Linked DNA regions of Aminivibrio sp.. The main gene of each other region encodes a partner of the protein of the gene in region 2 in a complex. Links are inferred from orthologs where the notes say so. Each region holds a gene or a part of one and is shown on either strand. Other genes may lie near its edges.

Region 1 (5,814 bases), on a different replicon or contig from region 2:
TATACGGGATACCCCGCACCGTCCACCAGTTCGGACACGCCAACGTCCACCTTCATCTCCCGGGCGAACTTCCGCATGAGGAAATCCTTCGCCACGGCGGGGAACAGAACATAACTGAGCACGTCCTCCGGCTGGAGGATCCAGGGCTCCACGGCCTTCGCGGCCGCCTCAAGTTCGGGGGCGATGTTCTCGGCGGGCCTGCAGGTAATGGGAATCTCGTCGCCGATGACTTTCTTCTGGATCTCCGGGTCCAGCTCTGCGGGCGGCTTGCCGTACTGGCCGAGGAAGTAGCTGCGCACTTCCTTTGGAACGATCTTCCAGCGCTCGCCCACGAGGACGTTGAGGGTAGCCTGGGTGCCCACGATCTGGCTGGTGGGGGTGACGAGGGGAGGATAGCCCATTTCCTTCCGGACCCTGGGAACCTCATCCAGCACTTCGGGCAGCCGGTGAAGGGCATTCTGGTCCTTAAGCTGGCTGATCAGGTTGGAGTACATGCCCCCGGGGATCTGGTACATGAGGACGTTGATGTCCACGCCGCCGAGGTCGACGAAGATCTTGGAGTACTTCTCCCGGACTTTCTTAAAGTGGTTAGCGATGGGGACGAGCTTTTTAAGGTCGATGTCCGTGTCGAACTCCCCGCCCTTCATGCCCGCCACCAGGGATTCGATGGGGGGCTGACTGGTGCCCTGGGCAAAGGGGGAGATGGCGCAGTCCACCACGTCGGCGCCCGCCTCGAGACCGGCGAAATAGGCCATGGAGGCCATGCCGCTGGTGTAGTGGGAGTGAATCTGCACGGGGAGACCGGTCTCCTTCTTGATGGTCCTGACGAGGGCGGCGGTCTCCACGGGGCTGATGATGCCGGCCATGTCCTTGATGCAGATGGAGTCGGCGCCCATGGACTTCATCTCCCGGGAGAGCTTGGCGAAGGCGTCGAGGGAGTGCACCGGGGACAGGGTGAAGGAGAAGGCAAGCTGCAGGTGGGCCCCTTCCTTCTTGATCTGGTCCGCTGCCACTTCCATGTTCCGGAGGTCGTTGAGGGCGTCGAACACCCGGATGATGTCAAGGCCGTTGCCAACGGCCCGCTTTACGAACTCCCGGACGGTGTCGTCGGCGTAGTGGCGGTATCCCACCACGTTCTGGCCCCGGAGGAGCATCTGGAGCTTCGTCTTCTTGAAGAGCTTACGGAGGGTGCGGAGCCTCTCCCAGGGGTCCTCGTCGAGAAAGCGCATGCAGGTGTCGAAGGTGGCTCCGCCCCAGACTTCCATGGAGTGGAAGCCCACCTCGTCCATCATCTCCACGACGGGGGTCATGTCCGAGATGCTCATGCGGGTGGCCATAAGGGACTGGTGCCCGTCCCGGAGAGTCGTGTCGGTGATGCCTACCTTGCGGGGCACCCTGTGGGATGCGGAGGAATCGGCGGTTACCGCTTCGGGCGCCTCCTGTACTTTCGCCGCTTCGGCCGGAGGGGCCGGAGTCGCTGCCTTGTTCTTTTTTTCGTTCGTCATCTACTTTTCTCCTCCATACTGATTTTGTTATTTCCCGTGCTTTTGTTCTCAATCCGCCGCGAGAGGCGAAGACTTCGCCTCTTCCCAGAGCCGGTCAAGCTCTTCCGGAGTATATTCGCTCCAGGGCCGGGCATCCTCCGCCACGTACTGCTCCACCCGCCGGAACCGCCCGGTGAATTTCCTGTTGGCCCTTCCCAGGGCGGAGTCGGGGTTCACGCCGAGGTGACGGGCAAGGTTGACGGCGGCGAAGAGAAGGTCGCCCATCTCGTCCTCTATTTTTTCAGGAGCTCCGTCCTCTGCCGCTTCCCGGAGCTCGGTCATTTCTTCCTCCACTTTACCATACAGGGGGGATAGATCGCCCTTCGGCCAGTCGAAACCCACGTGGGCCGCCTTGCCCTGGATCCGGTAGGCCTTGGCCAGGGGGGGCATGCCCTCCGGCACACCCGCAAGGAGGGAGGTGTCCTTCTTTTTTTTGTTTTCCTTTTCGCCGGTCTTGATCTGCTCCCAGTTCCGCAGCACGTCGCCGCTCGAGTCGGCCCGGGCATGGCCGAACACATGGGGGTGCCTGCGGACCAGCTTCTCCACCAGCCCCCGGATCACGTCTTCAACTGAGAAAAGGCCCATCTCCGAGGCTATCTGGGACACGAAAACCACCTGAAGCAGCACGTCGCCGCACTCCTCCCGGATGTCGTCGCTGTCGCTCCTCGTCACCGCATCCACGAGCTCGTAGGCTTCCTCCACGATATAGGCGCGCAGGCTTTCGAGGGTCTGCTCCCTGTCCCAGGGGCACCCGCCCGGAGCCCGGAGGCGGCTCATCACCGACACGAGCTCCCCGAAGGCGCTGCCGCAGTTTTCGTTCATTCACCGCACCTGCTTTCCGTGACGGAGGGCATGAAGCACATCGGCCAGGCCCGCGGATCCGCCCGGGCCCGTAATCTTTCCCTCCGATGCATACCAGTTCTTTCTTTTTTTCAGATCGTCGAACACAGGGCCCCTGCCCCGAAGGACAGTATCTCTTTTCCCGCATTCCACAGACAAGATACCATACTTTCCGCCCCGTGACCGCAGCAAAGATACTGAAAAGAGATTCTTCAGGGGGGGCGGCAGGGGACCGAACCTGTCCAGCACTTCCTTTTCGAGCTCCCGAAGATCCTCGGGACCGTCGACCCGGAGCAGCCTGCGGTAGAGGGCGATCCTGATGGTCTCCTGGGGGATGTAGGAGGCCGGGATGAGGCACGGAATATCGACCGCCACCTCCGCCGAGGACGGGAGGGTCCCCCGGAGCTTCGCTATTTCCTCCTCCAGCATGGCGTAGTACAGGTACGAGTCCGCCCTGCCCCTTTCGCTGCCGTGCTGGGACGTGCCCAGCAGGTCGCCGCTTCCCCGGATCCGGAGATCCTCCAGGGCGAGATCGTATCCTGCCCCCCCCTCGTTGAGGGTCGTGATGGCGTCCAGTCGCTCGAGGGTCTCCTTCCCCAGGGGGTGCCCCTCGGGGTAGAGGAAGTAGGCGAAGGAAGATTCCTCCCTCCGGCCGACACGGCCCCTGAGCTGGTACATCTGGGCGAGTCCGAGCTCCTGGCAGTCCTCCACGATGAGCGTGTTGGCTCCGGGAACGTCCAGGCCGCTCTCGATGATCGTGGTACAGAGAAGGATATCAATCTCTCCATTATAAAATTTCAGCATGGTCTCTTCAAGCTCGTTTTCCTTCATCCTGCCGTGGGCGATCCCGAGGGAAGCGGAGGGAAAGAGCTTCCGCAGGAAGGATGCCCGCTCGTCAAGCCGGTAGATCCGGTTGGACACGTAGAAAACCTGCCCGCCCCGCTCCAGCTCCCTGGCGACGGCCGATTTCACTATTCCTGTGTTCCATGGGCCCGCCGCCGTGATGACCGGCATCCGGTTGCGGGGCGGTTCATTGAGCAGGGAGATGCTCCTCATGCCCTTCAGGGAGAGGGCCAGGGTCCGGGGAATGGGAGTGGCGGAGAGCATGAGCACGTCCACGTTCTCCCGGGCCTCCTTGAGCTTTTCCTTGGACAGGACGCCGAAGCGGTGCTCCTCGTCCACGACGATGAGGCCGAGATCTTTGAAGACCACGTCCTTCTGGAGCATCCGCGCCGTCCCGATGAGGATATCCACCCTTCCGGACGCGGTTGCCTCCAGCACCATGCGCTGCTCTTTTTTTGACGAGAACCTGGAGAGCAGGGCCACGTTCACCGGGAAACCCGTCATGCGGGCCGAGAAGGACATGTAGTGCTGCTGGGCGAGGATGGTGGTGGGAACGAGCACAGCCGCCTGTTTTCCTCCCTGGACGGCCTTGAAGGCCGCCCGGGCGGCCACCTCTGTCTTGCCGTAGCCCACGTCGCCCACGAGAAGCCGGTCCATGGGGTAGGGACGCTCCATGTCGGCGGCCACCTCGGCGCAGGCGGTGAGCTGGTCTTTGGTCTCCACGTGCGGGAAGGCCTCCTCGAACTCGCGGTACAGACCGTCGGGAGGCGGAAAGGCGAAGCCCTCCGCCAGCTCCCGTTTTGCATAAAGCTCCAGCAGCCCCCTGACCTCCTGCTGCACCCGCTCCCTCGTTTTGGCCACGCTCTTTTTCCACTTCACGCCCCGGAGGGAGTCGAGGCGCACGTCGCCGCTCATATGGTCCGGCAGAGGGGTGATCTTGTGGAGCTGGAGGACGGGAAGGAACAGCCGCCGGTTTCCGTCGAACTCGAGGATGAGGCTGTCCATCACCTCCCCGGCCACGGTAACCTCCTCGGAACCCCGGAAGACGCAGAGGCCATAGTCCTCGTGGACCAGGAGCTGCCCTTCCGAGAGCCGGTCGCTCCACTCCCGCGGAGGAGCGGAGAGCATGCCCGGGCCGGTGATCTTTTCCGATATTCCCGCCAGCTCGAGGTCGGAAATGTAGGCGATCCGGGATTCGGGATCGAGAAACCCTTTCGAGAGGGTGCCGTCCACGGGATGAACGGAAGCCTCCTCGCCGAAGGAGAGAATGCGCCGGTTCTTCGTGGCGAGGAAGAGGGAATAGCCGTCCTTCTTCCAGGAGTCGCACATCCACCGGAACTTGTCCATGTTGCCCCGAAAAGGGGGAATCTCTTCCAGGTTCACACCGGCCTCGGAGAAGGATGCCGACGCGGTGACCCTGAGCCTGGGCCGGGACGCGAGGCGCAGGAAAATCTCGTTCCAGCCGGGAAGAGCGGCGCCCCTGCCTTCGGCCTCCACGATGTCCTTCCAGAGCAGAGCGTAGGAGCCGGCCGACACTTCGATCTTCGCCGGCTCGAAGAAAACGGAGACGGCGTTTTCGGGGAAAAAGGAGAACAGGGAAGCTTCCTTCGACGTGCTGAGGGAGTGGATGTCGGCCTCGTCCAGCAAGCCCACGCTGGTCTGGGTGCGCGGAGAGAAGCTGCGCACGCTTTCGACGGTTTCGTCGAAAAACTCGAACCGGAGGGGATGGGCATAGGCGGGGTCGAACACGTCCAGAATGTACCCCCGGAAGATGAACTGTCCCGGCGCCCAGACGATGTCGGACCGCTCGTACCCGGCATGGACGAGCCAGTCGAGAAGGTTCTCCCGGCGGTACTCCTTCCCGGTGGTGATGCGGATGTCCCTGCTGCCCTTGTACACCGGGCCGAGAAGGGCGCCCCCGCTCGCCGCGAGGATGCCCCCTTCTTCCCTCCACCGGGCGAGAGTTTCCCCCCGCTGGACGGGGAGGGCCCTGTCCGTCACACCGTGAGGTGTCAGGGGAATTTCGTGCAGCAGCCGGACCCGCTCTCCGGGAAAGAGGGTCTCCCAGTCGGAGCAGAACATGGCAGCCTGTTTCGTGTCGGGAAAGACAAGAAGGGCGGGGGAAGCGGGGTTTCTGCAGACCCAGCACCGGGCCGCGCCGTCGAGGGGAAGGTGAAGAGCGGTGCCTCCCGTCCAGAGACGTTCGTCGAGATCCCAGATTCTGTTACCCGCGGGGGCGGAGGCGTTTCTCATGACATCTCCATCCTGCGAAAAGGCGACGGGTATCCCGCCGCCTCGTCAGACCGTTGCGTTGATCGCATTCATCGCCTTGTCGGCGCCTTCGGTACACCAGAGCTCCACAGCGTCGGCGGCCCTGTCGAGAAGGTCGGGCAAACCCGACCGCTCACCGGCCGAAAAGGACCCGAGGACCCAGGACACCATGTTCTCTCCGGGGGCTGCCCCCACGCCGACCCGCAGCCTGCAGACATACAGGGTACCCGCCATCCCGAGGACGGACTGCATCCCCTTATGGCCTCCCGCGGAGCCTTTCTTCCGCAGCCGGAGCTTCCCGTAGGGAAGGGCCGCG
Region 2 (7,764 bases):
CGCAGAAAAATCCCCGGGGTCTGTGCATTTTCGCCGTTTCACGGTAGACCCGTATCCCGTTCGCATGAAGGGCCATGGCGATGGGTTCCCCTTCGTATCCTTCCATTTCCCTGCCGTCGAAGAAAAAGCGGACTTTTTCTCCCCTGGGGAAATCAAGGATCGGATGTTCCTCGATCAATTCCATGGTCCCGCAGCCTCCTCCCGGATTGCTTTTCTCATCCAAGCCTGTTTTCCTCCTTCCAAGCACGCCTCAATTTCATAACACGGCACATGGCCTGTTGCTGAAAAATTACTGGAATCAGGAGCACGAATGGCTGTTTTTGAAGGACACGAAACGATAGGCAGCACTATCTCCTCCGGAGAAAATGGATGACGGAGAATGCTTTTGTGTGTTCAATTGTTTCCCGGAAAACCAAATTTGTCAAGGATATGTTGAAATTTTGGGTACATTCAACTTTTTCACAAACGGTTCGTAAGGCTTTTTTATAAAGAGCCTTTCTGCAATGGAAGACAGGATTTTTTTGCTCTGTACAAAAATTTGAACTAGAATAGAACCTGCTTCACGAGAGTAGTTTTCAAGAAAGAGGTGATCCGGAATGTTCCTTATGAACAGCAGGCATATGCTTTCCTGCTTTAGTTTTACCGGGATGATGGATGCCGCCGAAGAGGCGATGAAAGCGGCCGCCCATGCGATGGACGGAGACGTTACAGTACCCCTCAGGACTGCGGTCAGCAGGAAAAAGAATTCTCTCCTGTTGATGCCCTGCCTTGCCGATGATCTCTGGGGGCTGAAAGCCCTCGCGATCTTTCCCGATAATCCCGCCCTCTCGCGCCCTTTTCTGAACGGGTTGGTACTCCTCTTTGACGGTACGGACGGCACCCCCCTTGCGCTTTTCGACGGAAGAACACTTACCGCCCTGAGAACGGGCTCAGTGGGAGGCGCCGCAGTGCGCGCTCTTGCCCGAAAGGATGTGCGGTCCCTTGGCCTTGCGGGGGCGGGTGTTCAGGGATACTGGCAGGTCCGTTTCGCCTGCGGGGCCCGTTCCTTTTCAGAGGTCCGAATATTTGACGCCGTTCCGGAGAACGCGGAAAGGACTGCTGAGAGGCTCGCGAAAGATCTGCCTGACATTGCCGTTTTCCTGTGCCGGGATGCCTCGGAGCTTGCCCTTTCTTCCGATGTGATCATTACAGCGACAACAGCGAAACAGCCGATTTTTCCTGATGACAGGCGTCTCTTTTCGGGAGGGAAGTGCATCATTGGTATCGGTTCCTATACTCCCGAAACAAGGGAATACCCCGATGCCCTTTTCGCAGAAGCGAGGCAGGTTTACGTGGATACAGAACATGCCCTTTCCGAAACGGGAGATCTCATAGGCCCTCTATCCAGGGGTTTAATTTCCAGAGAAATCATCCGTCCCCTTTCGGATCTTTTTTTTGAGGAGCAGAGAGCGGATTCCGGCGGTACTGTTTTCTTCAAATCCGTCGGACTTTCGGTGTTCGATCTTTACGCTGCGAAAACTCTGCTGGAGAAAGGAAAAATGACAGGAAACGGAATCGAATTTGATCTGTAGACCCTGCCGAATATCCGGGGAACGTCCGCCTGTTCACGGGCGGACGTTCCCCGGATCGATGAGTTCAGCGGCCGAGGCGGCAACGAAGGATTTTCTCAGTCACCGGGGCCCCATTTCCTGGCCCATTCAAACATTCCTACGGCGCAGGCAACACTTGCGTTCAAAGAGCCTATTTCACCCGAAAGAGGTATTCGGACGATTTCGTCGCACGTTTCCGAGACAAGCCTGGACAGGCCTTCACCCTCGGCCCCGACGATAAGGGCTGTTCTTTCCGGCATGGGCTCAGACCAGAGGGAACGCCCGGTCCTGTTGTCAAGCCCAATGGTCCAGAAGCCGGCCTCCTGGAGTTCTTTTACCGTCTGGGCGACATTGTTTACCCCCACCATGGGAAGGCGCAGTGCGGCACCCGCGCTCACCTTGACCACCGTACCTCCGGGGAGGGCTCCCCTGCGCTTGGGAAAGAGAACTCCTTTTGCACCGCACGCTTCCGCTGTGCGGGCCACTGCGCCGAGGTTGTGCGGATCCTGGACGTGGTCAAGAACTACCACGAGAAGGGGGCCGCCGGACGGGAGTGTTGAGAGAAAATCACCGAGGTCGGCCATGGATACCTCGCTGCTCCTGCAGGCGACACCCTGGTGGTTTACAGGGCCGCAGATTTCGGAAAGAATCTCGGGCGCAACAACCTGGACCACTACCCCGCCTTTTTCCGCCAGGGATTTTACCTGCCGGGAAAAAGAGTCGCTCACATTTTTCCCGAGGAAGATTTTTTGAACCTTGTCGGGGGACTCTTTTAACAGCTGGAGTACGACCTGCCTCCCCCAGTTGAGGTCTTCGCTCCTCTTTTTTTCAAAACGGGGTTCAGCGGAGCCGGTTTCTTTTCCGATCCTCCTGCGGGGGGGTCTTTTCCCCTCTTTTCTTTCCATTTTATCCACTTTTTTTCATCCTTTCGCCGATTTGATCGGAATACTCCCTGAGAAACCGGGCCGTATATCCTTTGGAAGAGTGCATGAGATCTTCCGGTGTGCCTGCCGCGACGAGCTGCCCTCCTCCGTTTCCTCCCTCCGGGCCGAGGTCGATAATATAATCTGCGGACATCAGTACATCCAGATTGTGTTCGATGAGGATGACCGTGTTTCCCTGGTCGACGATCTTGTTCACGATGACCAGCAGTTTTTCTACGTCGGTGTAGTAAAGGCCCGTGGTCGGTTCATCCAGAAGGTACAGGGTGGGACCCGAGAATTTCTTGCTCAGCTCCTTTGACAGCTTCACTCTCTGCGCCTCCCCTCCGCTGAGGGTGAGGGCCGACTGACCGAGCCTTATATATCCGAGCCCCGCTTCGGCAATGAGGCCCAGCTTGGAGGCGATTCTCGGTATGTCCCTGAAGAACTGCAGGGCCTCGTCCACCGTCATGTCCAGAACGTCGGATATGGATTTCCCCTTGAACTTCACCTCGAGGGTTTCCCTGTTGTATCGTTTACCCCCGCAGACCTCGCAGGGAACGTACACGTCTGGAAGAAACAGCATGGAAACCTTGGTGGAGCCTCCGCCGCCGCACGCTTCGCACCGCCCTCCCCTTACATTGAAGCTGAACCTGCCGGGAAGATATCCCCTCAGTTTCGCTTCGGGGAGCTCCGTAAACAGCTCCCGGATAAGAGTAAACAGTCCCGTGTAGGTGGCGGGATTCGACCTCGGAGTCCTCCCAATGGGGCTCTGGTCGACGAGGATGATGTTTCTGAAATTTTCCCATCCGTCAATGCTTTTATGGTTTCCCGCCCGTTCCCGGAAATCCCTGTCCAGGTGCCTCCTCATACCCTTGTAGAGTACGTCATGGATAAGGCTGCTCTTCCCCGAACCTGAAACACCTGTCACGGTGATGAAGAGCCCCGTGGGAAACTCCACGTCGATGCCCTTCAGATTGTTGTGCCGGGCTCCTTTTACGGTCAGGGTCCCTTTGGGCCTCCTTCTCTCCTTCGGCCTGACGATACCGTTGCTTTCTCCCCGCAGGTAGGGGCCGGTGAGGAAGGGTGACCGGAATGCCTCCTCGTACTCCCCGGCAAAAACGATATTTCCTCCACCGTCGCCGGCCCCCGGACCCATCTCGATGATCGAGTCCGCAGCCATCATGGTTTCCCTGTCATGTTCAACCACCACGACGGTGTTTCCGAGGTCGCGGATCGACTCCAGGGTCCTGACGAGCTTTTCGGTATCCCGTGAATGAAGGCCGATGGTAGGTTCGTCCAGCACGTACAGGACACCGCTCAGTTTCGATCCGATCTGGGTGGCGAGCCTGATTCTCTGGCTCTCTCCCCCGCTGAGGGTATCGGCTCTCCGTATAAGGGAGAGATACCCCACTCCCACGTCGGTAAGAAAATGAAGACGTTTTCTCGTCTCGAGAAGAACCTGGTGCACGATATGTTCATCACCGGAGGTAAAGGAGATGTTTTCTAGGACGAGACACAATTCATCGATGGGCATGGAAACAAAGTCCCCTATGCCGTAGTCACCGACTTTCACGCTCAACGCTTCCGGTTTGAGCCTCAGACCTCCGCAGGTCTTGCATTCATCATCCGCCCGGTACGTAGCAAGTTCTTCGAGGACGGCCTCCGATTCCGTTTCCTTCCACCGGGCATCGAGCCATGGCAGGAGACCTTCATATCGTCCCATGTAGGCTCTCTCCCCCCCGCCGTCCCGGAACATCAAGGGGATTCGTTCATCCGATCCTCTGAGAATAAACTCTTTAATATTCCCGGGGAGCTTTCCATAGGATCCGGAGAGATCCCATCCTTTTTTTGCAGCGAACTTTTCCAGTTTTGTCAGCATGTAGTGCTTTTTTTTCCACGGAAGAACGGCCCCTTCGGCCAGGGACCTTTCAGGATCGATGGCAAGCTCTTCCGAAAAAAACTGGTGGCTGCCTATACCGGAACAGTCCGGGCAGGCTCCGTACGGATTGTTGAAAGAAAAAAGCCTGGGTTCTATCTCGGGTAGAGAAATATCGCACGAGGGACAGGTAAAATTCTCCGTGAGCAGTTTTTCATCTCCCTTTTCAGGGACTGCCACCACGTAGCCTCCACTGAGGGAGAGTGCGTTCTCCACTGCTTCGGCAATTCTGCCCCGCCTGTCTTCCTGGACCCTAAGCCTGTCGACGATGACCTCTATGGTGTGGCGTTTGTTCTTTTCCAGGGATATTTCTTCTTCCAGCCATAGAGCGGCCCCGTCAATCCGGACACGGAGGAAGCCCTTGTCACGAGTCTGGGAAAGCAGGTTCCTGTATTCTCCCTTTTTACCCCTCACCAGGGGCGCGAGAATTTCCAGCCTCTCCCCGGGGAAACTGCGGAAGATGATGTCCACTATTTCATCGAGGGAATAACGCATGACTTCCTTCCCGCAGGAGGGGCAATGGGGCTTGCCCACCCTGGCGAAAATCAAACGGAAAAAGTCATATATTTCCGTGACGGTTCCGACGATGGAGCGAGGATTGTGGGATACGCCCTTCTGTTCAATGGATATTGCCGGGGAGAGCCCCGAAATGTCATCCACGTCCGGTTTGTTCTGGACACCAAGAAACTGTCTTGCGTAGACGGAAAGAGATTCTACATATCTTCGCTGACCCTCGGCGTAGAGAGTATCGAAAGCGAGGGACGACTTACCTGATCCCGAAGGGCCCGTGATGATCACGAGCTTGTTTTTCGGGATATCAACGTCGATGTTTTTTAGATTGTGTTCTCTTGCTCCTTTGATTTGAATCCATTGCAACACGGTTCAATTCCTTCCCTTCCAGAGAAGCGAGCGTGTCCCTGAGACGGGCCGCCTTCTCGAAATCAAGCCGTTCCACGGCCTGCCACATCATCTTTTCAAGTTCTGCAGGAGAAATCCCTTCCAGGGTATCCTTTTCTCTTTTCCGTAGATATCCTGAATCTGCGTCGGCCATGAGCTCTTCGGGCAGAAGCGAAATGACGTCTTTTCTGATCGAAGCCGGCGTTATTCCATGGTCTTCATTGTACTTCATCTGCAGTGCCCGTCTCCGCGCGGTCTCTGCGGTGGCGTTTCGTATACTGTCGGTGATTTCGTCAGCGTAGAGTATAACCTTTCCCGCCGTATTCCTCGCTGCCCTGCCCATCATCTGGATGAGTGAGCGCTCTGAGCGGAGAAAACCTTCCCTGTCGGCATCGAGAATGGCCACAAGGGACACCTCCGGAAGATCCATTCCCTCCCGGAGAAGATTGATTCCCACAAGGACCGAAATTTCGCCGTTCCTGAGATCCCGAATGAGTTCCGCCCTTTCGAAGGTGTTAAGCTCCGAGTGAATGTACTTTACCTTGAACTGGAGGTCGGCAAGATACTCCGCAAGGTCTTCCGATGATTTTTTCGTCAGGGTGGTTATCAGTGCTCTTTCACCTCTTGAGGTGATTTCCCTGAGCCGTCCGATGAGGTCGTCCACCTGCCCGCTCGCGGGGAGGATCTCCACTTCAGGGTCGAGGACGCCGGTGGGGCGGATGAGCTGCTCCACCACTCTCTCGGAAACCCGGAACTCGTAGTCTCCTGGGGTCGCTGTTACGAAAACGGCCTGCTTCATGTATTTCTCGAATTCCGCCCATTCCAGGGGCCTGTTGTCGAGACAGGAAGGAAGCCGAAAGCCGTTTTCCACCAGGGTCAGCTTCCGGGCACGGTCACCGTTGAACATTCCTCTGACCTGGGGAAGGGTAATGTGGGATTCATCCACGACAAGGAGAAAGTCGGCGGGGAAGAAGTCGAGCAGTGTTCCCGGCGGTTCTCCCGGATTCCTTCCGTCGAGATATCTCGAATAATTCTCTATTCCAGAGCAGTATCCCGTTTCCATAAGCATTTCCATGTCGTACTGGGTTCTCATTCTGATGCGTTGGGCTTCAAGAAACTTCCCCTGTCGTTCGAATGCCGCTGCCTGGTCCTCCATTTCAGCCCGAATGGGCTCGATGGACCGGTCTATGGCATCTCTGTCTGTAACATAATGCTGGGCGGGAAAAATTGAAGCATGGTCAAGGTTTTCTTTTACCTTTCCCGAAACGGGATCGAACTCATCTATTTTTTCTATTTCGTCGTCGAAAAAACATATCCGGAGGGCTGTCTCCCCATAGGCGGGAAAAATTTCGATTATGTCTCCCCTGGCTCGGAAACTACCCTGTTCCACCACCAAATCGTTTCTTTCGTAGTAGTTTTCCAGCAGCTTTTCCATGAACACCCGCCGTTCCCACCGATCGCCCACCGAGAAAGGAAAAATGATCTTTTCGTAGGTCTCCTTTCGTCCGAGACCATAGATGCAGGATACGCTGGCAACGACAATGACGTCCCGCCGTTCTATCAGCGCCTTGGTTGCAGCGAGTCGAAGCCGTTCAATTCTGTCGTTGACCGACGCGTCTTTTTCTATATAGGTATCCGTTGCGGGAACATAGGCCTCAGGCTGGTAATAGTCGTAATAGCTGACAAAATAATGCACGGCATTGTAAGGGAAAAATCCCTTGAATTCACTGTAAAGCTGTGCCGCGAGGGTTTTGTTGTGGGCGAGCACGAGAACGGGCCTGCCTGCTTCGGCGATCACGTTGGCAATCGTAAAGGTCTTTCCGCTTCCGGTCACCCCGAGAAGAGTCTGGAAACGCCGGTTTTCCGAGATGCCGGCAGAAAGCCGGCGTATGGCTTCAGGCTGGTCGCCGGAAGGCGGCCATTCCGAAACCAGGTGGAATTTCCGGTCTTCAGTTCTCATTACTTTCCACCCCTCCTTCCCGTTGCTCCGAAAAAGAAAAAGGGAACCGGGAAAAATCCCGGCTCCTCTTTTTCCCCTCCTTGCCGAAACTAATCCGCAGGAGCTTCTCCAAGGATGTTCGGGCTTCGGCTGTCTTCGGCGGTTTCTTCCGGAGACAGTGTGGTTTTTTCTGCCCCTTCCGCCGGGGAACCGGTTTTCTCCTCTTTCTCTTCCAGGCCGAGCAGACGTGCAAGTTCCTTCCCCTCGATGACTTCCTTTTCGAGAAGAACCCGGGCTACATTCGCCATCTCGTCGGCATTTTCCACAAGAAGGTGATGAACTCTGCCATAGCACGAATCGATGATCTTTTTCACTTCCTGGTCTATCGAATAGGCCACTTCGTCGCTGTAATTCCGGTCCTCTCCGATATCTCTGCCGAGGAACACTTCCTGGTGCTTGTGGCCCAGCTTGACGAGACCA

The links.
Region 1: the proteins of uvrA (region 2) and JMJ95_RS01390 are in contact, whole or in part, in a crystal structure (PDB 4DFC), measured with the Escherichia coli proteins. The link is inferred for Aminivibrio sp. from one-to-one orthologs.

What each region holds. Positions count from the first base shown.
Region 1 is NZ_JAESIH010000019.1:24,045-29,858, forward strand. Bases 2,167-5,814 are described here. They hold JMJ95_RS01390 (DEAD/DEAH box helicase), read right to left. Parts: upstream 5,481-5,814; coding sequence 2,367-5,480; downstream 2,167-2,366. Other genes in these bases: mazG (nucleoside triphosphate pyrophosphohydrolase), read right to left, coding at 2,167-2,366; pth (aminoacyl-tRNA hydrolase), read right to left, coding at 5,526-5,814. In the rest of the region: JMJ95_RS01380 (pyruvate carboxylase subunit B), read right to left, coding at 1-1,505; more of mazG, read right to left, coding at 1,554-2,166. UniProt on the Escherichia coli protein: Couples transcription and DNA repair by recognizing RNA polymerase (RNAP) stalled at DNA lesions. Mediates ATP-dependent release of RNAP and its truncated transcript from the DNA, and recruitment of nucleotide excision repair machinery to the damaged site.
Region 2 is NZ_JAESIH010000025.1:225,828-233,591, reverse strand. The notes cover bases 2,296-5,727. They hold uvrA (excinuclease ABC subunit UvrA), read right to left. Parts: upstream 5,328-5,727; coding sequence 2,496-5,327; downstream 2,296-2,495. Other genes in these bases: uvrB (excinuclease ABC subunit UvrB), read right to left, coding at 5,266-5,727; rlmB (23S rRNA (guanosine(2251)-2'-O)-methyltransferase RlmB), read right to left, coding at 2,296-2,494. Also shown: JMJ95_RS02965 ((2Fe-2S)-binding protein), read right to left, coding at 1-184; JMJ95_RS02960 (ornithine cyclodeaminase family protein), read left to right, coding at 597-1,571; more of rlmB, read right to left, coding at 1,667-2,295; more of uvrB, read right to left, coding at 5,728-7,305; ATP-dependent zinc metalloprotease FtsH, read right to left, coding at 7,395-7,764. UniProt on the Escherichia coli protein: The UvrABC repair system catalyzes the recognition and processing of DNA lesions. UvrA is an ATPase and a DNA-binding protein. A damage recognition complex composed of 2 UvrA and 2 UvrB subunits scans DNA for abnormalities.